DNA from 3 places in the Agarivorans sp. QJM3NY_33 genome. Region 3 is predicted to be linked to each of the others. Evidence: predicted binding sites of a transcription regulator. Region 3 holds the regulator's gene; each other region holds the start of a gene.

Region 1 (8,105 bases), 1.6 Mb from region 3:
GAGCAATGCAAAGAATATTGTTAATTGGTGCCGAGCGCCTCAGTCAATTGCTCGATTGGACCAAGCGCGATACTGCTGTGTTATTCGGTGATGGTGCCGGAGCGGTGATCATCGAAGCCAATGATGATCCAGAAAAAGTTGGATTTTTAGCCGCTAAGTTAGGTTGTGACAGTGAAAAACGGGAAATTTTATCAATTGCGGATTTTGGTACCAACCGCAAACGTTTTAGCGGTGTAGATACCCTGTACAACTTCCAGTTTGAAGGGCCCGAAATCTTTAAACGTGCCGTAAAAGGTATGGGAGAAGCTGCCAGCAATGTCTTGGCTCAGGCACAAGTTGCTAATCATGAACTTAACTTCATCGTGCCTCATCAAGCCAATCTACGGATCATCGACGCTCTCGCCAAACGAATTGGCGCCCCCGATGAAAACATCATGATCAACATTGAAAAATACGGAAACACCTCAGCAGCAACGGTTCCTGTCGCCTTATGTGAAGCCTTAGAGCAAGGTCGAATTAAGCCCGGTGACAATGTCTTATTAGCAGCTTTTGGCGCAGGACTCACCTGGGGAGCGGCCGTTATTCGCTGGGGAAAACGAGTGACGCCAATCAAACAATCCACCGCCAGCCTGCCCGCTTGTAATCAAAGCGCCTTAGAACTGCTGGCCCCTGCCATCGAAGGTTGCCAACAGGCAAGGAAAGCACAACTCACTTAACTCAGCGCTTCCAGTGTTGCGGTCGAGCCAAGCCATATCAAGTCGACCGAGGATTGCTTTTCAATATTAACGACTTGCAGCAATGGCCATCGATTGATTTAAACCGATGGCCTAGATGTTCTCTGCATGCAAAATCAAGAATAGCCTTGGACCTTAGCTAGCCCTGCTGTTGGCTCACCCCTGCCGATTCAAATGAGGCCATTTGATTGAGAAAGGCGACAGCGGAACAAACCAAGGGATAAGCTAATACTGCGCCGCTCCCTTCACCTAAACGTAAGGACAATTCTAACAAGGCATGAGCATCCATCGCCTTCAATAAACGCTGATGTGCCTGTTCCGCGCTTTGGTGGCAAAACACCATATATTGTTTCACCAGAGGATTGATTTGATAAGCAACCAACGCTGCAGCTGAACAGATAAAACCATCCACCAAAATCACCATCCGCCGACTCGCGGCTTCAAGCATCGCCCCCACAATGGCCGCTATTTCTAAACCGCCAACCTTCGCCAACCATTGTTCGGCCGTATAATCTCCGCGATGATGGTTCATTGCTTGCTCTAATACCGCAACTTTATGTGCCAAACCTTGGTCATCTAAACCAGTGCCTCGTCCAACACAATCGCTAACCGGGAGTCCCAAACAACCAGCCATCAACGCGGCTGCACTGGCTGTGTTGGCGATCCCCATTTCACCGAAAGCCAATAAATTAGATCCCTCTAAGGCCGCTTGACGAACTCTAGCCACTCCAACCTCCATCGCCTGCTCCGATTGCGCTTGGGTCATCGCGTCTGAACTTAAAAAACTTTTTGTTCCAGCTGCCACTTTACAACACGCAACCCCCTCTTCTGAAAGTAATTGGCTAACACCAACATCAACAATCTCAAAAGCAAAACCGTGCTGGCGACAAAATACATTAACCGCCGCGCCCCCTTCCACAAAGTTTTGCACCATTTGCGCCGTCACAGCTTGTGGATAAGCACTCACCCCAGCTAAAGCAATCCCATGGTCGGCGGCAAATACAATCATTTTTGCGCGCTGGATCACTGGTTCAAGGGTCGACTGTATCAGGCCTAACTGACAAGCTAATGACTCCAATTGGCCCAAAGAACCTTGTGGCTTGGTCTTCAAATCAATCTTATTTTGCAGAGCCTCTGCCAAACCAAGCTGCAAAGGCTCAATTACAAATTTAGTACGCAAATTCAGTTCCCTAGCAATAATAATACCTCGTTTAAGCTTAACTCGTTTAAGCCTTAGCTTTAACCAAAACATGTATTTATCAAAGATTAACTTGTCCCTAAGCAAGCCAGCCATAGATCGCAGATGAAGGCTTAAAAAAAAACGATTTACAATACAAGTTTTCACTTTCTATTGCTCGACATCTCAAAGTCACCGCCTAAAAGAAAGCCGCTAACGAACGAACTCTAAGCAATTTTCAGCTGTGTTATTGCCAACTTCTTGCTACACTTCGCCCTCAGTCAAATTAGAGGTTCCAGAGTGTTAGTTTGCCCTTGCGGTAGCGGCTTGAACTTTGTTCAATGTTGTCAACCCTATATCAGCGGCTTATCAAGCCCGACTCATTGTGAGCAACTAATGCGTTCCCGCTATAGTGCCTATACTCTGGGTGATGCGAACTACTTATGGCAAAGCCATCATCCGGACTTTCGTCCAAGTGAGCAGCCCTTAGCACTCAACGCCGAGGAAGCGACACAATGGGAGAAACTCGAAATTTTATTTAGTTGCGACCGACTCGATGGCAACAGCGGAATTGTGGAGTTTAAAGCTCATTTTCGCGAGCAAGGCCAACTTAATATTTTGCATGAACGCTCTAATTTCACAAAAATTGCTGAACATTGGTTTTATACCGATGGTGTATTTTCTCCTTCACCCTTGGCTCGCAATGCTGCGTGCCCCTGCGGGAGCGGGAAGAAACTGAAACAGTGCTGTAAAAAATCTTAACTTTAAAGCTGAATAAATCGAAAACACCATGGAAAGAAAAATTCTTTTAACCGAATGCCCAGATGCCAAAGGTTTAATCTCAACCATTACCAACATCTGTGCCAAGCATCAACTCAACATTATTAAAAATAACGAATTTGTCGATAATGAAGTGGGACGTTTCTTCATGCGTACCGAGTTAGAAGGCTATTTTAACGACCAAACGTTGCTCGCTGATTTAGACAATGCACTACCTATTGGCAGCGCCCGTCGTTTAGTCGGGGCCGGACGCAAGCGCATCGTGATCATGGTCACCAAAGAAGCACATTGCTTAGGCGATTTACTCATGAAAGCCGTATACGGTGATATGAATGTTGAAATTGCCGCAGTTGTAGGCAACTACGATATCCTACAAGCGCTCACTGAGAAATTTGACATCCCCTTCCATTACATTAGTCATGAAGGATTAAAACGTGAGCAACATGAACAGCTGATCATTGAAACTGTCCAACAATATCAACCCGACTATGTGGTACTCGCTAAATACATGCGGATCCTCACACCAACATTTGTCGAGGCGTTCAGCAATAAGATCTTAAACATTCATCACTCGTTCTTGCCAGCTTTCATTGGTGCTAAACCTTATAAACAAGCCTACGATAGAGGGGTTAAAATCATTGGCGCTACCGCTCACTTCGTGAATAACGATCTAGATGAAGGTCCTATCGTAGAGCAACACGTGATTCATATTGACCATACCTACAGCGCGCAAGAAATGGCAAAAGCTGGGCGAGATGTAGAAAAGTCGGTATTAAGTCGCGCCATGCAACAAGTGCTCGATGAGAAAGTATTTGTTTACGGGAATCGAACTGTAGTTTTTCGCTAATTATAATATTTAACTTTAAGCGGCTTCGAATAATCGAAGTTGCTTAGTACTTGATAAATTTCACTACCTTTTACTTCTACATCGGGTATGACTTGCAGTGGTTTACTAGCCGCGCCATGTTTTAACCGCGTCAGTAGACTCACGTTATTCATGACCTCTTCACGAACTCCATCGAGCGTATCGTCCGCGCAGGCGGCATAACCATTTAAGGCTTGCTCCAAACGAATCGTATCAATTGAGCCCTTTTGTAAATGCTGACTCCAATTCGCCTGCACTTCGAACTCATCAGCCTGAGCAATTAGAGGGCGAGCTTCACGAAGCTGCAATTGAGCTCGCAGATCTTGCTGTACTTGTTCGGCCGCAGGTTTTTGCATGGAAAATTGAGCCTGATCGCAAACGTTTTGGCTCAACATACTCAATAGCAGATGAAAATGAGCAAGATCACCCTGCTGAGAGCAACGATTAAGCGTATCGCCTAACTGCAACTCATCACACAAACTATGATTTCTTATCTGCTCAACTAACATTGCGCCCCCTTCTACTGATTACCTTTATCGGTAGAAAGACACAAAACTTTAGTTCACATTCACGAAATGAACAGATATTAAGCAAACAGTATTAAGCTATAAAATTTATCGCCTTTTTTACTTTACAGCTTAACAAGTTCTGGTAATATGCCGCTCCACAAGCAGGAGGGGTTCCCGAGTGGCCAAAGGGAACAGATTGTAAATCTGTCGCGAAAGCTTCGGTGGTTCGAATCCACCTCCCTCCACCATCTTGATAAAAAAAGACACTTTAGGTGTCTTTTTTTATGTCTTAAATTTAGCATCATGCTTGATAACCTCTCAGTAATGCCGAGCAAGTAATATGCTCACTAAGTTATGGCGATGCTGCACAACAATCAGGTTAACCTTCATTTTAACCGAACCCAAGTAAACCGCTCATGAATAGATTTTAAAATAAGACAGAAAATCAGTAGTTAGATTTGCAACAGAAGATAGAAGATAGAAGATAGAAGATAGAAGATAGAACGAGAAAATATTTAGGACTAAGCGCCAAACAAATACGCCAAGCTAACTTAGCTTGGCGTTCCAACCAAATACGGAAAGTAATAAACGGTAAATAGACTAACTCACTGAGAGGTTAAACAACAATGTTGTAAATAAAACCACTCAACTAAGGCGGTCCAGCCATCTTAAGAATATAATTCTCAAGATCTGTAACTTTCCGACCTTGGATCACTCCAAGTTTGGCTTTGACTCAGTGTTGACAAGCTAAAAAACTCATCAACGCCTTAATAGTAAATCAAGCACTGCTAGTTTGGCAAGGTTTTATAAATGATAAGCTTAAGCAGCTAGGCCGCTATACTTACACAGCTTCAACCTTGGCAAAGTTGTGCTAGGATATCGAAAAAGGATTAGATAACACGGTAATGGCAACGCAATACAACTATAGCGGAAAAAAAATACTCATCGTTGATGACCAGCGCGCTTTTCAAGTGATGCTTAAAGCCATGCTACAAAACTTTGGAGCAAGCGATGTCTATTTTGCGACAACTGGAGAAGCGGCCGTTAAAGCTTGCCGAAAACGAAAGTTCGACATTCTATTGGTGGATTATAATCTAGGTACAGGTAAAAACGGCGGACAATTACTAGAAGAGTTACGCGTCAGCAAACTACTCGAAGTGGATGCATTATTTTTTATTATTAGTGGTGATAATAATAAGAGTATGGTGCTCAGCGCACTTGAAATGGAACCTGACGAATTTATTACCAAACCATTTTCACAGTTTCAATTACACAATCGCTTAGCCAGAGCCCACCTGAAAAGACAGTCCTTACGTGATATTTATCACGCACTGGCCGATAAAAACTATAGCAAAGTAATTGAGCTATGTGACCAACAAATCGAGAAAGAGAGTCGTTACAGCAACTACTGTAAAAACTTAAAGGTAGAAGCACAAATTGCTTTAGGGGAATATGAAAACGCCAAACTAGCGTTAGAGGCGATCCTAAAAGAGCGAAAACAAACTTGGGCCAAAGCGACCTTAGGCCGGGTATATCTGCTACTCGATGAAAATAAAAAAGCAATTGATACGCTCAGCCGCTCCATCGCAGAAAGCCCACTGTTACTCACCGCATATGACTGGTTAGCTCGAGCCTACCGCGCTGAGGGAAATATCGAAAAAGCCCTGGAAACCGTGCTAAAAGCTTCTAAATTAGCCGTAAACAGCCTTGAACGCCAACAACTATTGGCCTCGCTAGCGATTGATGCTGGAGAACTGAGTTTAGCGAAAGAAACATTCTCAACTATTTTGCAATTGGCACGCCGCTCTATTCATCGGGGGCCACATCATTTATGTAACTATGTACGAAGTTTAATTGATGAAGCCCAAGGCGAAGAAGACCTATACCGTAAAAACCGCTTACTACAAGAAGTAAATTCAGTGCTGTTTCATGCCAGACGAGAAGAAGGCAAAGACGAAGACTTTAATTTCGATGCTTTCGAAGGGATCAGTCAAGCAAGAGTACACGCGACCAAAGGCGAATTAAACAAAGCTAAAAGACTCTTGTTTAGCAGCAATGATGGCCTACTCGACTCTCCGGAAAAAGTTGCGGTTGAGTTACTACCCGATACCTTCCTCACCTTAAATTCAGTGGGAGAGTTTGAATATGCAATGCCCTTTGCTGAAGAGTTAGAAAAACGCGATAATATTGATCCAATATCGCTATCCTCAGCACATAAAGTTTTAAAAGATGAGGACTTTGAACAGAAACTTGGGCTGTTTCGCGAATACAACAAAATGGGCATTGATGCCTACGAAGAACAACGTTATGACGAAGCGACAAGCCACTTTGACAAGGCCCTGCAGGTCGCACCGGGAAACACCGGGGCTATTCTCAATAAAATCCAAGCGATTTTGAAACAAATCAATCTCTCAGATAAGGGCGTCAGTGGGCAATTGCTAAACGATTGTAAAGTTACCATCAAATTACTCGATGGCTTGAAGCTCAACGAAAATCACGCCGAGCGTTACTCAACGCTAAAGAACGAATTTCAGCAGTTTGGTAGTAAAAACAAAAGTTAATATATTGTTTTTATTGAACAACTTTAGCATTTTCTATCAAGGTAGATCTCACAGCTCTAATTTTTGGCTTACACTTAAATAAGCAACCAACACTGGCTTGCTCACGACCTCAGAGCAAACATATCAAAGAAGGCGAATCAGATGGTTCGAAATAACCAATGTTCGTATCAAGATGACTCAGGGCTCCCTTGCCATGAAAAGGCCTTGAGCAATGGATTGTGTTTTTGGCACGATCCCAATGAAAATAAAACTGGCCCCGAAATTAAAGAACAACTAGAACGCTACGCCCAAAATGGCGGATTAATGCGTGGAATATGCCTTAAAAAAGCCCAACTATGCGATATCAATCTAGTCAAATACAACAGTAAACAAGGCTATGATATGACTGGTGCCGATCTTTATCGCTGTAACCTCAAAGCCGCCCACTTGTTTAATATTAACCTTCAGGGTGGCAGTTTAATGAAGGCAGACCTTCGCGACGCTAACCTTAATCACGCAAACCTAACTCAAACCAACCTGCTGGGTGCAAAAATGGAAGGTTGTAAGTGTGATAGCCTTAAGGTTGGAGCGCGTGTCATGCAAGAAAAGTTGGCCCTAACAGCGGAACAAAAGCAAGATATCGAGTTAATGAATGACTATTACCAGCAAGCAGAAGAAGTCTATCGAAGTTTACGTAAAAGTGCTGAGGCTGAAGGGCTGTTTACCACCGCAGGACATTTCTTACGTAAAGAACTCACCATGCGCCGTTATCAAATGCCTAAGTATTCCTATCCAAGAGCCATTTCAAAGCTAGTCGACTTAGTCTGCGGCTATGGTGAATTACCGATGCGAGTTATTTTTACTTCTCTGGCGATTATTTTTAGTAGTGCTCTGGTCTATCTGTTTACCGGCATCCATTTCAACGGCAATATTGTTACCTTTGATCTTAATCAAACAGCAACTCAAAACATGGTCGCCTTCTTTGAATGTTTGTATTACAGCGTCGTGACCTTCACGACTCTAGGTTATGGGGATTTTACCCCTGTAGGATTATCTCGTGTTTTTGCAGCAATAGAAGCCTTTAGCGGTAGCTTTATCATCGCCTTATTTGTTGTAGTATTTGTGAAGAAAATGACTCGCTAGCTCGCCATGAGCAGCATTATTTTCGGTGACTCGTGATGTATTTTAATCAACACTTCAGTTAAAGTTGAAGATTCACCTCAGCGCTATAGCCGTAGGCAGTATCTTTAAACTGGTCGCTATTGCGAACCGCCCCCCTTGATAGAAAAGGATAGTTTTTTGAAATTTATTGTATTAGCAATACTCGCTATTTTGATTGTTGTGTTTTATATTCGCCAGCAGAATCATGCAAAAATAATTAAAAGTAATCAATTACTTGGTCAAGATTTTTTGGCTAATAATGCTCAACAACAAGGCGTTGTAAGTACCAGCTCCGGCTTACAATATCTAATTCTTGAAAACAGAGGCAAGTCAGCGAAA
Region 2 (8,105 bases), 2.5 Mb from region 3:
GCGGTCGAAAAATCGCCCTGTACTTCAATGCCTTGGATCCGAGCATCAGAGACATTTCCTGGTTTCCATAAACCACCTTCCCCCGGCGCCCAAGCAATCAAATCGTCAACATCATTACGGAAGATATTAAACTGCCACTGACTTTGAATTAAATCTAAAGCAAAACCAAATTCCGAATTACTGGAAGTTTCGGCTTTAAGATTGGGGGTTTCACTGCCCGGGTAGTATAGATCGTTAAAGGTTGGCGCTCTAAAGGCAGTGCCATGCAAGGCATTAAAACGTAAATTGTCCTGTAACTGCCAAGCCCAAGCCAGGTTATAGGTGGTGTGTTCACCATAGTGCTGATTGTTATCCTGGCGTAAACTGGCTTCCAGTAAATGGCGGATGTAATCGGCACGAACCCCGAGGTAGGCGGCTTTATTATTACGAGTACTTTTTAAATATGTAGTTTTGGAACCTGAGATATCATCTTTTTGATAATCTAAACCACCTTGTAACAACCAGTTGTTGTTCAATTGACGCGCTAACAACCAATTCGCACTATGCCGCTCCGTCACATAACGATAAACCACCGCATATTGATCGGCGGGGCCGTCATTGGAACGGTTTTCGGTATAATTCAGTGCTAGATGGCTAAACCAAGCGTCATCACTGTAATCAAGATTCACAGCATATACTTTCTGCCTTTGTTTGGTTTGCCATTTTTCATCGTAGGGATTATAAGATGAATCGTACTGCGTGGAGATATACTCATTTTCGCCATCATTCATCAATATCATGGCCCCGCCCGACCAAGCTTCACTGAACTGATGCTCGATGCTCAGTAAGCCACCGAAGGATTCATATCCATAAACCTCGTCCAGTTCGCTGCTTGGTCTAAAATTATAACCTTCACTACGCTCACCATTGAGGATCGCATTCAACTGAGTCGACTCACCAATCGGGGTATTAACTCGCCCAGCTAAACGTCGACTCTCATGATTGCCAAGCGCAGCTTTTATCCCAAAATACTGACTACCAAACTCCGGCCGCGTGATAATGTTGATGACCCCACCCACAGCATCTGCGCCATATACTGACGCACGAGCCCCTCGTATAATCTCAATGCGCTCAACGAATTCTAATGGCAGTAATGACATTTGAGCGCCACCACTAGTGGCAGTATTAATACGTACGCCATCGATGAGGTACAAAGATTGTGCAGAGCTTGAGCCGCGAATAAACACACTCTCGTTTTGTCCTTTACCGCCATTACGGTTGACACTAATACCAACCTGTTGGTTGAGAATACCAACAATATCTTGCGCACCACTACTTTCTATTTCACCGCGACTGATCACCGTGAGTGGCGCGATTACGCTAGTAGCACTTTGCTGTATACGGTTGGCGGTCACCACCATGGTCGTTTGTTCTGGAGGGGTTTCTTGGGCATAGCCGAAAGCTGGCGCTACTGCGGCCAGTAATATGAACTTCTTCATCGATATAATCCTAATTCTCGCGTCGTAGTTTGCTGCTAAATAGCATGTGCGATGTGGCAGGTATTCGGACTTAGAGGCGGGGGGACTTTATTTACTACGGCTACGACTTCCCGTTTGCGGGGCAAACAGTGTCTGGAGATCCTTGGAAAAGGCCAATCCTTGAGCTTTCGTTCCTCTTTACCGCTGCGCGTCAGTTCTGGACTTTAACCAGATTCCCTATTAAGCCTGAACTTCGCTAGCTCAGGCACCACAGCGGGCGAGAGTATAAGCCAGCACTTGGCGAATGAACAGCCTATTTCATTTACTTTATGCAAACATGAAATTAACTAATAGTGCCGGATGTCGCTTCATCCGCCGCGCGTTTTTGATTATATTCAGCAAGCACATCGGCCATACGCTCAGCGAAACCTTTAAACCGTTCAACATCGGCTTGTTTCGCTTCTCCTTCCGAAGGGCTAGAAACAGGTAAAACCCCATTAAGTAGGGTTTCGGTCGCGGATTCTGGTTGAGTAAACAAAGCGCTCATTTTGGCTTGAATGTCCTGCCAAGCACCTAAAAACTCACTTAAGTCGGGGACTAGCTCTGAACCAGCAGTGCTATTCTCGGCGCTTTTCTCCGCTGTTTGTTGGTAGGCCTGAGTCACCGCCACCGTTTGTTGTTGCTGGTAGTTCACCGCAAAACCAACTAACTGTTGCTCATCAAACCCAATGTTTAAGGCCTGATCAAACGCCTGATCCAGATTCCCCGAGAAAAACTGCTGCCCCACTTTATCCACTTGTTTCACTAAATCGGCGATTGCAGCCAACTCATCATCATTCAGGTCGCCTTCAACGGAAAAACTAAACTGCTGCTGTGAAGAAAACGATGCCTGAAAAGATGACTGTTCTTCTCGGTAACTGGCTGCCAACTGACTCCCATAACTAATGGTAACTTTGTCACCCTCTGCCGTTTCCAACTCCATGCTTGCCGATTGACGATTTCCCATGGCGAGTTGACTAAATATTGGAGAATTTTGTATCTCGTAGTCACCCGCTTCGATTTTTTCTAAACCGTCTTGGATCAAGTCATAACTCTTATCAATGCCTTTTTCTAACTCTTCATTAAGGATCCCTGAGTCACTAAGGTCTTCACGGGCTCCGGCAAACCCCATATCCACACCCTTACGCGCTTGAGCCATCATTTCTTGTAACTGGTCTTCTGGCATCCCAGCCTGCTTGGCACCATATAAGGTCGTTGCAACAAAATTAAGCACATTCTTCGCCACTTCTTCGGCATCAAATATACTGGGTTGTTGTGGTTTGGCTAAACTAACCCCACCACCAGCAATCGATAAGGTATGCTTTTCAATCGAACTCAACAATACATGGCTGGCCACCAGGTCCTGCTGATTAAAACTAGCCTTATCATTAGCTAATTGATTGCCCTTTGCGATAGTCGGCGTGGACTGCTGCAATAAGCGCTCAGCATATTGCTGGATTGGCGAATTGCCTATGCCTTTAAGTTCGTTCATAACGCCCCCTGGATTTACCCTAGTCACAACTTATCGGCGACTGTATTTAAAACTTTAGAAATAATCTCACTATTATTGTAGATAAACTGGACAAGCAAGCAATGCGCCTTTAAATTGCGCTCCTTGCTAAATTTGAGGAGCGGTCATGAGCGCAATTGCATACTATCCAGAAAAATACCAACAACTGTTGGCCGAAAAGGTCGCTAAACGCCGCGAACAATTTGCTGAATTTAATCCTCCTGAACCTAGCATTTTCAGCTCAGCCAGCAAACATTATCGGATGCGTGCCGAATTTAGAATGTGGCACGAAGGTGATGACCTCTACTACATCATGTTTGATCCAGCAACCAAGCAAAAATTCAGAGTCGACAGCTTTCCGCCAGCAAGCGCGTTAATTAACCGCCTAATGCCGCTATTAATCGAACAGCTCAAATCTGAGCAAGTTTTGCGTCATAAACTATTCCAAGTCGACTTTCTTTCCACCCTTAGTGGCGAGATAATCGTGAGCTTGCTTTACCATAAACCGATTGATGAAGCATGGCGGACCGCCGCCGAGCAGCTAAAAGCAGAACTATCGAAGCTATTTTCACTACAACTGATCGGTCGCTCACGTAAGCAAAAAATATGTTTGGAACAAGATAGGGTTAACGAAGTACTTGAAGTTGCCGGTGAGCAGCTCATTTACCAGCAAATTGAAAATAGCTTTACCCAGCCAAATGCCGTCGTCAACCAACATATGTTGGAATGGGCGCAACAGGCAACTGCCAACAGCCAGGGCGATCTGCTCGAACTCTACTGTGGTAACGGCAATTTTTCACTGGCACTTGCGAAAAACTTCCAACGCGTTTTAGCCACCGAGATAGCCAAGCCCTCAGTTGAAGCCGCACAATACAATATCAAAGCCAATCACATTAATAATGTGAAAATTCTTCGTCTATCCGCCGAAGAATTCACTCAGGCCATGTTAGGTGAACGTGAGTTTCGCCGCCTAAAAGAAGCCCAAGTAGACTTAAGTGATTATCAGTGCGACACCATATTAGTTGATCCACCTCGTGCCGGTTTAGATGACGCCACCTTAAGGATGGTGCAGGACTACGACAACATCGTCTACGTATCTTGTAATCCCAATACTCTATATAACAACCTGCAAGTCTTAAGTCGTACCCATCAGATTAGCCATTGGGCTCTATTTGACCAATTTCCTTACACCGATCATATAGAGGTGGGGCTCTATCTGCAGCGTCGTTAGGCATATTAATGAAAGCGCTTCTTAAGCAGCCCGGTCTATCAGATATAGAGCTGATAGGGGGGCTTATGTTTCATTCAATTATTACTGGAATTATTTTTGTAATTAGCTTGAATTGCTATGCTGGCGAGCCAGTAAGTAAAAGTTTTTGGAGTGATAAGGCTATCGGTGGTGTCGATGTGCTGAGCCAACACCGCGCCCACCAGCTTGGCGCGCGCCGTATTTTACAGGGTAAACAAGATTATTTAGTCCGTTGGAATAATGCCGATTGGTATTTTGCAAGTCAGCAAAGTGCCAATAAATTTGCCGAAGATCCAGAACGATATCGTCCTCGCTACAATGGCTTTTGCGCTAACGCCCTATCAACGGGCGAAGGTTTAGTCGCCACTAATGGGCAAGTCTGGGAATTTTTTGACGACGAACTGCACTTATTTTATGCAGAGAAAGGCCGCCAACGTTGGCTAAAGGGACACTGGCAGACCTATCAAGCCACCGCAGACAAAGCTTGGCAGCAACAATTGAACCATTAGTTGCTGTAGATTAGCGCTTAAAACCGCCCAATCTAAACATCAACCAAAGACCGATCGCAAGACATAAAATCAATACTAACAAGTTACTCCCGATTTCCGGGAATTGAGTTCGTAACATTGCAGAGTAAGCCAACGCCCCCAATAAAAATGCAGCCACACTCGTTAGAGGAGAGTCTTCACTCAGATCTTGATGTAGATAAATCTGGTACAGTTGCGTCACCGCCAATATAAACGCAATAATAGGAAATATCGAAAATGCTTGCTCGGCAACAGTAAACAGAGCAAGACTAGCATTACCACTCACACCAGCAATAAACGACAACAATAATAAAGTTTTACTGACTTGCATATGCACCTCTTAACTCAGTGTTTGAGAACGATTATACAAAGCGGCACCTTTTGCCACAATCCGAAGTTGTTTGATGGTTTTCTCGGCCAATTGTTGGCGATCAAACTCAGCTAAATCTAAAGCTGAAGCCCCAGCATTAAACACAATAATCACCATCGCTTCGGCTTGCATCTGCGCGTCTTCTCTTGGACAGCGATATTGATGTTCTAAATAGTCAGTCAGCTCTGCAATAAAATGCGCTATTTCTCGCGCTACGGCAGCCCGAAATGCTGGCGACGTTCCCGAACGCTCACGTAACAACAAGCGGAATACATTGGGGTTATTGTAGACAAATTCCATGAAAGTCGCGACCGAGGTTCCAATAACACTACCTCCGGTGGCAATAATGCGTTGCCGGGCTTGGCGCATTAACTGGCGTAAGGTTAAGCCCCCCTCATCAACCAGGGTTAAACCCAACTCTTCCATATCAGAGAAATGACGATAGAAAGAAGTCGGTGCAATCCCCGCTTCTCGAGCGACTTCGCGCAGACTTAAACTGGAAAAACTGCGCTGCGCACTTAATTGGCTAAACGCGGCTTCGATAATCGCTCTGCGTGTTTTTTCTTTTTGCTGTGCCCTAACGCCACTCATAGCTTCCCCTCTACTTATATGCTGCATCATACCTAGCACTGAAAAAAACCCAAGTTGAAACTGATTAAAAACATCACATTTCGTCTCCACAGACAAGCGTAACTTGTTTACCTGACATGAAAACCCTTTCAAAAAATTCTTTATTTATCAATAACAAAAAAGATGCGAGCCAGCTCAATTTTCTATTATCTTGAAAACGTTACCGAGTATCTAGTCATGCAAAGCTGTGATTAACTTGCCCTATCCCCTTATGGTATTTATCAAGGAAGTAAAATGAGTTGGTTAAAAAGCATTTTATCGATCTCTATCATCGTCGGCTTAAGTGCTTGTGGTGGTGGCAGTGATGCTGGAAATGGAAATAGCACCACACCAACCAATGACGCCATCAACATCACCAGCTCGGCCGAGAGTGCTCAACAACGCCTGCCCTGTGAAAACGCCACTGGTGAATTTTGTGATTTGCGCATTTATCAAGTCATGACCGAATCCTTTGTTGATGGAGATAGCTCGTTTGATTATGGTGCTGGTTATGGCACCAGCCATCACAACGGCGACTTGCAGGGAATTATTGATTCTCTTGACTACATTAAAGCCTTAGGCATGAATGCCATCTGGCTCACCCCGATCTTTGAGTCTATTGCGACCAACGGCCAAGATGAATGGACAGACAAACTAGATGCTACAGGTTACTTTGCCAGTAACTACTTTAAGATTGATCCTAATTTCGGGACCAAAGCGCTGGCTGAAGAGTTAGTCACGAAAGCTCATGAAAAAGGCTTATACGTATTCTTTGATGGGGTTTTTGGCCACCATAAAGGCAACCTTGTCACTTCTCCAAAAGGGCTCAGCCCTGCCGGTGGCTCAAACCCTGTGGATTATACCAACAGCGATACCCTCGCTTTTTACCAGGAAGTGGCGGAGTACTGGACCAGCGAATTATGTTTAGACGGATGGCGTTTAGACCAAGCCTATCAAGTCCCGCTCAGTGCCTGGCAACAAATTCATCAAACCGTCAAAGATGCCAGTGCCAACAATGCCAAGGCCAGCAAGTGCCAGATCAACGGAAATCAATGGGGCACCCTAGGCTATATGGTTGCCGAGGTATGGAATGGGAATAGTGAAATCGTAGCTAGCGCTTATGGCAGTAATTCGTCTCCAGCCCTGCCCTCGGCCTTCGATTTTAACCGTCGTTATGCGCTCGTACAGACCTTAGCGGTAGAAGAAAGTGGCTCAGGGGATCACGATGCCAGCACCTTAACCGCCAGCTGGAACGATCATCATTCTTATCCTGATCACGCCCAAGCTAATTTAATGCTCGGCAACCATGATTTAGTTCGCTTCGGCGATCTGATTCAGCGTGGTGGCTTAAGCCATTATTGGGAGAGACATAAAGCGGCTTTCTCTTATATGGCCGCCTATAGCGGACCGATTACCTTGTACTACGGTGATGAGATTGGTGATGAAGTTGCCAACTTTGCCGCGAAAGTAGACAACAGCGTATGCGCAGCACAAGGTTTATGTGACGACCATGTTGCTCGCTCCAGCGCTCATATAAAAGGGGTCACCGATGGTTTCACCCCAAGTCGTGAACAGCAAGCGCTGATGGACTATGTTAGTCAATTGATGGAAGTTCGGCAAAATAATCCAGCACTATATCAAGGTAGCGTACAGAACCTCTACGCCGACAAAGATCTATTAGCCGTATTAAAAACGACTAAAGAACAGCAAGTTGTGTATTTATTAAACGTTTCATCAGATGAAAAAAAGGTCCGTCTGGCCGCTGATTTACTGGATGATACCCGTACCCTTATCGACTTAATCACAGGCGCAGAGATCGTCATTGATATAGACCATTTCGAAATAGCAGTAAGTGGATTGAGTGGGCGCTTGCTGCTAGTTAAATAGCACTTTACCTTCTCACGTTTGTACACCCTTATATACCCTGTTTGGCCTCCTGTTTAGGAGGCCTTTTTTATGTGAGATTTCAATTCTCTAATCTAAGCGAAACAGCTCGAGCAAAGCCACAATGCTAAATTCACTTAAGCCAAATACTGACAAAGACTCACTAAATCGGCTTGCAGCGCTCCTGCGGTCACGGCTCTGCCTGCTCCGGGACCTTGAATGACGAGAGGATTTTGCTGGTACCACTGACTTTCAACCGCAAAAACATTGTCACAGGGTTTGAGATTGGCAAATGGATGCCGTGCATCTATCGCCTGTAAACCGACCTCAGCCTTGCCCTGATGGTCGACTCTGGCGAGATAGCGGATCACCTTGCCTTGACGCTGGGCATCCTGCACCGCCTGCAACATCGGCTCATCTAAATCACTCAGCTGTTCAATAAACTGCTCAAGTTCTAATT
Region 3 (8,105 bases):
TAGTGATTGGTGGAAACTATGCTGTCGGCTTAGTGGTCTTTCTTATCTTGATGATCATTAACTTTGTTGTGGTGACCAAAGGTGCGGGTCGGATTGCCGAGGTGAGCGCGCGTTTTACTTTGGATGCGATGCCGGGTAAGCAAATGGCGATTGATGCGGATCTTAATGCTGGCATTATCGACCAAGAGCAGGCACGTGTTCGTCGTAGTGAAGTGACTGGCGAAGCCGATTTTTATGGATCGATGGATGGCGCGAGTAAATTTGTAAAGGGCGATGCGATTGCTGGGATCCTGATTCTTTTTATTAATATTTTAGGTGGTTTCATTATTGGTGTGGCCCAACACGATCTGAGTTTTTCGCAAGCGGCAGAAGTTTACACTCTGTTAACCATCGGTGATGGTTTAGTCGCGCAAATTCCATCGTTACTACTATCTATCGCTGCTGCTCTGATCGTGACCCGTCAAAATACCGAAGCCGATATGGGCGAGCAAGTTAGCTTGCAGCTGTTTAAAGATCCACGGGTTATGATTATCTGTGGTTCTATTTTATTGGTGATGGGGATTGTTCCGGGAATGCCGCATTTGGCATTCTTAAGTTGCGCTGCGGTGTGTTTGGTGACCGCGTGGTTACGGCATAAAGCCGATGTTAAAAAAGCTGCAGATACAGCCTTACAGCCAGCCAGCACTCATCCTCGTAATAGTAATGAGCCTAAAGAGTTGGGGTGGGATGATGTACAACCAGTTGATGTGATTGGTCTGGAAGTTGGTTATCGATTAATCCCGCTAGTTGATAAGACTCAAGGCGGAGAATTGCTTGCTCGGATTAAAGGTGTACGTAAAAAGTTATCTCAAGATTTCGGTTTTTTGGTGCCAGCGGTACATATTCGTGACAATCTGGATTTAGGCCCTAATCAATATCGAATTACCTTGATGGGGGTTACTTATGGTGAATCTGAAGTATTCCATGATCGAGAAATGGCGATCAATCCGGGCCAAGTATTTGGTAAAATTGAAGGCCAGCCAACCACCGATCCTGCATTTGGTTTAGAGGCGGCTTGGGTTGCAACCGAGCAGCGTGAACACGCCCAAACCCTTGGCTATACGGTTGTTGATTCGGCGACAGTGGTTGCCACCCACCTTAGTCAATTGTTAACCAATAATGCAGCTAATTTATTGGGACATGAAGAAGTACAAAATTTGTTAGACATGTTAGGAAATAGTTTACCTAAGCTTGTTGAAGGTTTAATCCCAGATACCCTGAACTTATCTACTGTTGTTAAAGTGCTGCAAAATTTACTGAGTGAAGGGGTGCCAATTAGGGATGTACGGAGTATCGTTCAGACCTTGGTGGAATACGGACCGAAGAGCCAGGATGCCGATATTCTGACCGCAGCTTGTCGTATTTCTTTAAAACGTTTAATCGTTCAAGAGCTAATTGGTAGTGAAGCAGAGTTACCGGTCATTACTTTGTCACCAGACTTGGAGCAAATATTGCATCAATCTATGCAGGCAGGTGGTAACGATGGTGCAGGAATGGAACCAGGTTTGGCCGAAAAACTGCAAGTATCTTTAACTGAAGCATGCCAAAATCAAGAATTAGCAGGCCAACCAGCGATATTATTGACATCCGGTATATTGCGTTCGAGTATGTCGAGGTTCGTTAAAACAGCAATGCCTGCATTACGTGTACTGTCGTATCAAGAAGTGCCGGAAGATAAACAAATACGTATTGTGAGTTCAGTTGGGCAATAGGTCCAATGGGTAAGCAAAAGGAAGGTGACCAGTGAAAATGAAACGCTTTTTTGCAAAAGACATGCGGACCGCGTTAGCCGAGGTGAAAGAGACTCTTGGTAGTGATGCCGTGATCATGTCCAACAAAAAGGTGACCGGAGGCATAGAGATTGTTGCTGCGGTGGAGCCTTCCAAGACTAATGCTAAGGGAGAAAACTCATCACGAGAGTTAGCCGATGATAGCGTCAATTTATCGTCCGTCAAACCTAAGCACAGTTCTAAAACGTCAACAAACCAACAGCTTGGTCATGATTTTGACGAAAATGCGAGCCTCAAAGATAATTTGACTAATTTTATGCAGCGCCATCAAAAGCGTCAGCAAGAAAATTTGCAACAATCCAGCTTAAATAAATCGCAACGGCCTCGAACCGTTCAGGCTCCTCGCTCCTTGGCTCAGCAGCAAGGGTGGATACAGCAAGGTTCAGCAGCCAAACCTGCGGCAAGCCGTATTGCAACGCCAAGCGCAGAGGCGAATCACAGTGAAGTGGGTGAATTAAAGAAAGAAATGGCAGCGATGCGAAAGTTGTTGGAACATCAAGTGTCGGGATTAATGTGGCAGGAAGTTGAGCGGCAAGAGCCTGTTCGAGCGATGTTAATCAAACAGTTACAGTTGGTTGGTTTTGATGAGGATATGGCCGATCAGGTGGCTGGTTATATCCCCGAAGAGCTAGGCGTACAAGAAGGCTGGCAGCATTTACGGGAATTACTGGCAAATCAGCTCCCTGTCGGCCAAGATGAAATATTGTTAAAAGGTGGAGCGGTTGCCTTATTGGGCCCGACGGGGGTCGGTAAAACAACCACTATCGCCAAATTAGCTGCGCAGTTTGCTATGCGCCATGGTCCTGATAGCGTGGCGATGATTACCACAGATACTTATCGTATTGGTGCTCATGAGCAACTGGCAACTTATGGTAAAATTATGGGCTGTGCAGTTCGAGTGGCGAATGATGAAGCTGAGTTGTCCCAGCTTTTATACCAGTTTAAAGATAAAAAGTTAGTCTTAATCGATACCGCTGGTATGAGCCAAAGAGATATCCGTCTACATGAACAATTAGACAAGTTAGTCAAAAATAGCCAAGTTAATATCCGTAATTATTTGGTGATGTCAGCCAATGCTCAGCGACGGGTAATTGAAGAAACTGTAAATCAATTTAAGCGAATTCCTTTGGCTGGTACCATACTTACTAAATTAGATGAAAGTTTAGCGTTAGGTGAAGTGTTAAATGTAACCTTGCGTCATGCTATACCAATCAGTTACGTTACTCATGGTCAGCAAGTACCAGAAGATATTGCAGTGGCGGTGCCTAGCGAATTAGTTGAGCAAGCTTTGTCGGTGATAGATAAGCATTCTCAGCAACACTTTTGGTTTAGTGAAACCGAACAACAGAAGGTTTCGGATGTATTCTAAACATAATGATTTTGATCAAGCTAGCGGCTTACGAATGATGCAACAAAAAAATAATGTGAAAGTAATCGCAGTGACTGGTGGAAAGGGTGGGGTTGGTAAAACCAACGTGACGCTTAACATGGGAATTGCAATGGCGGGTCAAGGCAAGCGAGTCATGGTCCTTGATGCGGACTTAGGTTTGGCGAATGTTGATGTGCTACTTGGGCTGCGCGTGACTAAAAATCTGTCGCATGTGCTATCGGGAGAGTGCACTCTTGACGAAGTATTAGTTGAGGGACCAAATGGGATTCTGATTGCGCCAGCAACTTCAGGAACTCAATCCATGGTTGAATTAAGCCCTGCGGAACATGCAGGTTTAATTCGCGCTTTTAGTAGTATGAAAACACCGATAGATGTTTTGCTGGTTGATACCGCAGCGGGCATCTCTGATATGGTGTTGAGTTTTGCAAAAGCGTCGCAAGATATTTTAGTCGTCGTGTGTGACGAACCAACATCAATTACCGATGCTTATGCCCTGATTAAACTACTCTCTAATAATCATGGGGTGTATAAATTTAAAGTTGTTGCCAATATGGTTCGTAGTTTAAGAGAAGGTCAGGAGTTATTTACCAAGCTGACTCGGGTGACGGAACGATTTTTAGATGCCACTCTCGAGTTAGTGTCTTGTATTCCCTATGATAACAATGTCCGATTGGCCGTTCGCAAACAACGTGTTGTGGTTGAAGCCTATCCTAAGTCACCAGCGTCTTTGGCATTTCGCTCTTTAGCCAGCAAAGCGGCTACTTGGCCGATACCTGAGCAAGCGGGAGGACATTTAGAATTTTTCATCGAGAATCTTCTCGAATTTGGACAACGCAAGAATAGAGAGCAGCTTAGTGAATAAAGTTGCCGCCTACGCCAATACCAGCGTTAACGACACTAATGCGTTAGTGGAGCGCCACGCCATTTTGGTTAAACGGATTGCCCATCACTTAATGGCTAGGCTACCGGCTAGTGTTATTGTGGATGATTTAATCCAATCTGGAATGATCGGGCTGATAGAAGCCGCTCGTAATTTTGATGGCTCTAAAGGTGCTAGCTTTGAAACCTATGCAGGGATCCGAATTCGCGGCGCGATGCTTGATGAAATACGCCGTGGCGATTGGGTTCCGCGTTCTGTACATAAAAATAGTCGCGCGATTAGTGACGCTATAGCTGCTGTTGAAAGAGAAAAAAATGGTGATGCTAAAGACGCTGAAGTTGCTGAAAAACTCGGGGTTTCTCTTCGCGAATACCATACGATGTTAGCGGATGTTAATTGCGGGCGAATCTTAGGCATTGAGGACCTTGGGGTAAACGAGGATGTCATTTCTAACGAAGAAAGTCGCGAGCAAAATCGTCCTTTCGAAGGTTTTGCAAATCAACGATTTCAACAATCTTTGGCGGAGTGCATCAAAGGGCTACCTGAACGAGAAGCCTTAGTATTATCGCTTTATTACGATGAAGAGCTTAATCTTAAAGAAATTGGTGAAGTATTAAGCGTTAGTGAGTCGAGAGTGAGTCAAATTCATAGTCAAGCGCTTGCCAGAGTGAAAACTCGAATGCGAGATTGGACACAATAGAGAAATTCATCCTTACAAAACTTATAAAAGATGGACTAAAATTGTGTTTATTAAGGCATAATAATGTATTACATAAATTTGTGACCCGTTTGTGGGCTAGTAAAACATCCAGCTGGGGGACGTACCTTGGATAAAAATATGAAAATTCTGGTTGTTGATGATTTTTCAACAATGAGAAGGATTATTAAGAACTTGTTGAGAGATTTAGGTTTCAACAATACACATGAGGCCGATGACGGTAACACCGCGCTACCAATGCTTAAGGGTGGCGATTTTGAGTTTGTAGTGACTGATTGGAATATGCCTGGTATGGAAGGTATCGATTTGTTGAAAAACATTCGTGCCGATGAGAGTTTAGCTCACCTGCCTGTATTGATGGTCACCGCGGAAGCGAAACGTGAACAAATTATTGAAGCCGCACAAGCCGGAGTAAATGGTTATATTGTAAAACCTTTTACAGCAGCTACTTTAAAAGAGAAGCTCGATAAGATTTTCGAAAGATTACAATAAAAGGAAGACGCGTGAGCACCGATACTCCGATTATTTCATTAGCGGATGCGCAACAACTGGTGATGCTACTTGAAATGGGAAAGGTCGCCGAGGCGAACCAACTAGTCAGTGAGCTATGTGCTCCAAAAGCTAACTTGCTGTTTGATAAAGTTGGCCAGCTCACTCGTCAACTTCACGATTCATTAAATGATTTCAAATTGGATATTCGGATCAATGAACTCGCGAACCAAGAAATCCCCGATGCCAAAGAACGTTTAAACTATGTCATCGAAATGACCGATCAAGCTGCTAATAAAACGATGGATGCAGTCGAGTCGGGTTTGCCGATTGCTGATAAATTAACCAATGATATCAATGATATTATGCCTGTATGGCAAAATTTGATGGATCGGAAAATTGAGTTAGGCCAATTTAAAGCGCTGTGTCACCAAATCGATATTTTTCTGACTAGTTCTTCATCTGATGCCGATAAACTACGTAACATGCTTACTGAAATTTTAATGGCACAGGATTTTCAGGATCTTACCGGGCAAATGATTCGAAAGGTGATCACTTTAGTTCAGGAGGTTGAAGAGAATTTAGTTGAGATGCTCACCTTGTTTGGCACTGACATGGTGGATGTCGCTCCTGGTCAAGATGATAAAAAATCGGGTGTTGAAGCAGAAGGCCCTATAATTAATAAAGAACAAAGGGATGACGTTGTTAACGATCAAGACGATGTTGATGACTTGTTGTCTAGTTTAGGATTTTAAGGGAGTAGCGCATGTCGTTTGATGTAGATGAAGACATCTTACAAGACTTTCTGGTAGAAGCGGCAGAGATCCTAGAGCAGCTTTCTGAACAGCTTGTTGATCTAGAAAAACGTCCTGATGATAGTAACTTATTGAATGCTATATTTAGGGGTTTTCATACCGTTAAAGGTGGTGCTGGTTTCTTATCATTAACTGAACTCGTTGACGTTTGTCATGGTGCGGAAAATGTGTTTGACACATTACGTAACGGTGGCCGCGGGGTGTCATCAGAGTTAATGGATGTCATACTTGAAGCACTTGATTCCGTGAATGATATGTTTGCTAAGGTGCAAGCAAGAGAACCTTTAACACCAGCTTCGCCAGAGCTTATTGAGCGATTGCATCAATTATCTCGGCCTGCTTCAGAAGATCAGGTAGTGGTTGAGCCGGAATCTGAGCCCGAGCCCGAGCCCGAGCAAATTCCAGAGAGTAAATCAGCTACTGGCACTGGTATTGATGATATTTCTGATGACGAATTTGAAAGCTTACTCGATGAGTTGCATGGCTCAGGTGCTCCAAAAGCAGCTTCTCAAGCGAGTCCGGTAAGTGCTGCAGCCCCTAGCGAAACTGCGAGTGGTGGCGATATTTCTGATGATGAGTTTGAAAAGCTACTCGACGAGCTACATGGCTCTAAAGCACCAAGTGCTAAACCTGCCGCTGTTACGCCAGTGGAAACGGCGACGAACAGTGACGAAATTGGCGATGATGAATTCGAAAAGTTATTAGATCAGCTGCATGGTGCTGGTAAAGCGCCTGAGGTTAAGGCGGCAGCCAAGCCCGAAGTCACCCCGAAGGTCGAGCCGAAGAAAGTTGCACCAACAAAAGTTGCAGCTACTCCGAAAGCTGCTGCTCCAGCCAAGTCTGAGCCGGCAAAAGCAGCGCCCAAACAAGCCCCTCAGGGGGAAACGACGGTTCGCGTCGATACCCGTACTCTCGACGAAATCATGAATATGGTTGGGGAATTAGTTTTAGTCCGTAATCGTTTGGTTAGTCTTGGTTTAACCAGTAATGATGAGGATATGGCTAAGGCGACCTCTAACCTTGACGTTGTGACCGCTGATTTACAGGGTGCAGTGATGAAAACTCGAATGCAGCCTATTAAGAAGGTGTTCGGTCGTTTTCCTCGAGTCGTTCGTGATTTAGCTCGTAGTTTGAAGAAAGATATTAACTTGGAATTGGTCGGTGAAGATACCGATTTAGACAAAAACCTAGTGGAAGCGTTAGCCGATCCACTGGTGCATTTAGTGCGAAACTCGGTTGATCACGGCATTGAAATGCCAGACCAACGTGAAGCGGCAGGAAAACCGCGTACTGGTGTCATTCGTTTGTCAGCCTCGCAAGAAGGTGATCATATCTTGCTGATGATCGAAGATGACGGCGCGGGAATGAATGCAGATAAGCTTAAATCTATCGCTATAGAGCGCGGTGTTTTAGATGCCGATGCGGCGGCAAGAATGCCAGACAAAGATGCTTATAGTTTGATTTTTGCACCAGGTTTTTCGACAAAAACTGAGATTTCTGATATTTCGGGGCGTGGTGTTGGCATGGACGTGGTCAAAACCAGTATCACCCAGCTGAACGGTTCTGTGGATATTGATTCTAAGCTCGGAGGCGGTACTACTTTACAAATCAAAGTACCATTAACGTTAGCTATTCTACCCACTTTGATGGTTGATGTAGGTAAACAGACTTTTGCTTTACCACTCACCAGTGTAAATGAAATCTTTCATCTGGATTTAACCAAAACCAATGTTGTTGACGGTCAGGAAACCGTTATTGTCCGTAATAAAGCTATACCTCTATTTTATTTGCAAGATTGGTTGATCCGTAATAGTCAATCTGGACAGAGAAGTTCTCAAGGACATGTGGTTATCGTACAGATAGGCCAACAACAGGTGGGATTTGTCGTTGACAACCTCATTGGGCAGGAAGAAGTTGTGATAAAAGCGCTTGACCAGTTATTGCAAGGTACCCCTGGAATGGCCGGGGCGACGATTACCAGTGA

Evidence for each region. Region 3 encodes FliA, which starts transcription of late flagellar genes. Its sites were predicted from a motif close to CTAAAGNTNNNNNNNNNNNNGCCGATA; they were not measured.
Region 1: ACRRSY_RS15890 (VC2046/SO_2500 family protein) is a predicted target of FliA. The motif match lies at 4,091-4,117, and genes of this name have one in related genera.
Region 2: ACRRSY_RS20125 (DUF5610 domain-containing protein) is a predicted target of FliA. The motif match lies at 3,020-3,046, and genes of this name have one in related genera.

Annotation. Positions count from the first base shown of each region.
Region 1 is NZ_CP194039.2:3,517,360-3,525,464, forward strand. Features, by position in the region: gene ACRRSY_RS15870 (ketoacyl-ACP synthase III) at 1-716, shown strand, start outside; gene cobT (nicotinate-nucleotide--dimethylbenzimidazole phosphoribosyltransferase) at 874-1,914, opposite strand; gene ACRRSY_RS15880 (YchJ family protein) at 2,212-2,673, shown strand; gene purU (formyltetrahydrofolate deformylase) at 2,702-3,538, shown strand; gene ACRRSY_RS15890 (VC2046/SO_2500 family protein) at 3,535-4,065, opposite strand; tRNA gene ACRRSY_RS15895 (tRNA-Tyr) at 4,230-4,313, shown strand; cyclic di-GMP riboswitch class I at 4,716-4,802, opposite strand; gene ACRRSY_RS15900 (response regulator) at 4,971-6,626, shown strand; gene ACRRSY_RS15905 (ion channel) at 6,768-7,748, shown strand; gene ACRRSY_RS15910 (FKBP-type peptidyl-prolyl cis-trans isomerase) at 7,905-8,105, shown strand, end outside.
Region 2 is NZ_CP194039.2:4,459,220-4,467,324, forward strand. Features, by position in the region: gene ACRRSY_RS20120 (TonB-dependent receptor domain-containing protein) at 1-1,478, opposite strand, end outside; cobalamin riboswitch at 1,517-1,745, opposite strand; gene ACRRSY_RS20125 (DUF5610 domain-containing protein) at 1,801-2,988, opposite strand; gene trmA (tRNA (uridine(54)-C5)-methyltransferase TrmA) at 3,134-4,237, shown strand; gene ACRRSY_RS20135 (YHS domain-containing (seleno)protein) at 4,303-4,764, shown strand; gene ACRRSY_RS20140 (DUF1422 family protein) at 4,775-5,113, opposite strand; gene fabR (HTH-type transcriptional repressor FabR) at 5,123-5,743, opposite strand; gene ACRRSY_RS20150 (alpha-amylase family glycosyl hydrolase) at 6,017-7,648, shown strand; gene metL (bifunctional aspartate kinase/homoserine dehydrogenase II) at 7,783-8,105, opposite strand, start outside.
Region 3 is NZ_CP194039.2:1,901,235-1,909,339, forward strand. Features, by position in the region: gene flhA (flagellar biosynthesis protein FlhA) at 1-1,751, shown strand, start outside; gene flhF (flagellar biosynthesis protein FlhF) at 1,783-3,198, shown strand; gene ACRRSY_RS08625 (MinD/ParA family protein) at 3,188-4,081, shown strand; gene ACRRSY_RS08630 (RNA polymerase sigma factor FliA) at 4,074-4,799, shown strand; gene cheY (chemotaxis response regulator CheY) at 4,926-5,309, shown strand; gene ACRRSY_RS08640 (protein phosphatase CheZ) at 5,321-6,061, shown strand; gene ACRRSY_RS08645 (chemotaxis protein CheW) at 6,073-8,105, shown strand, end outside.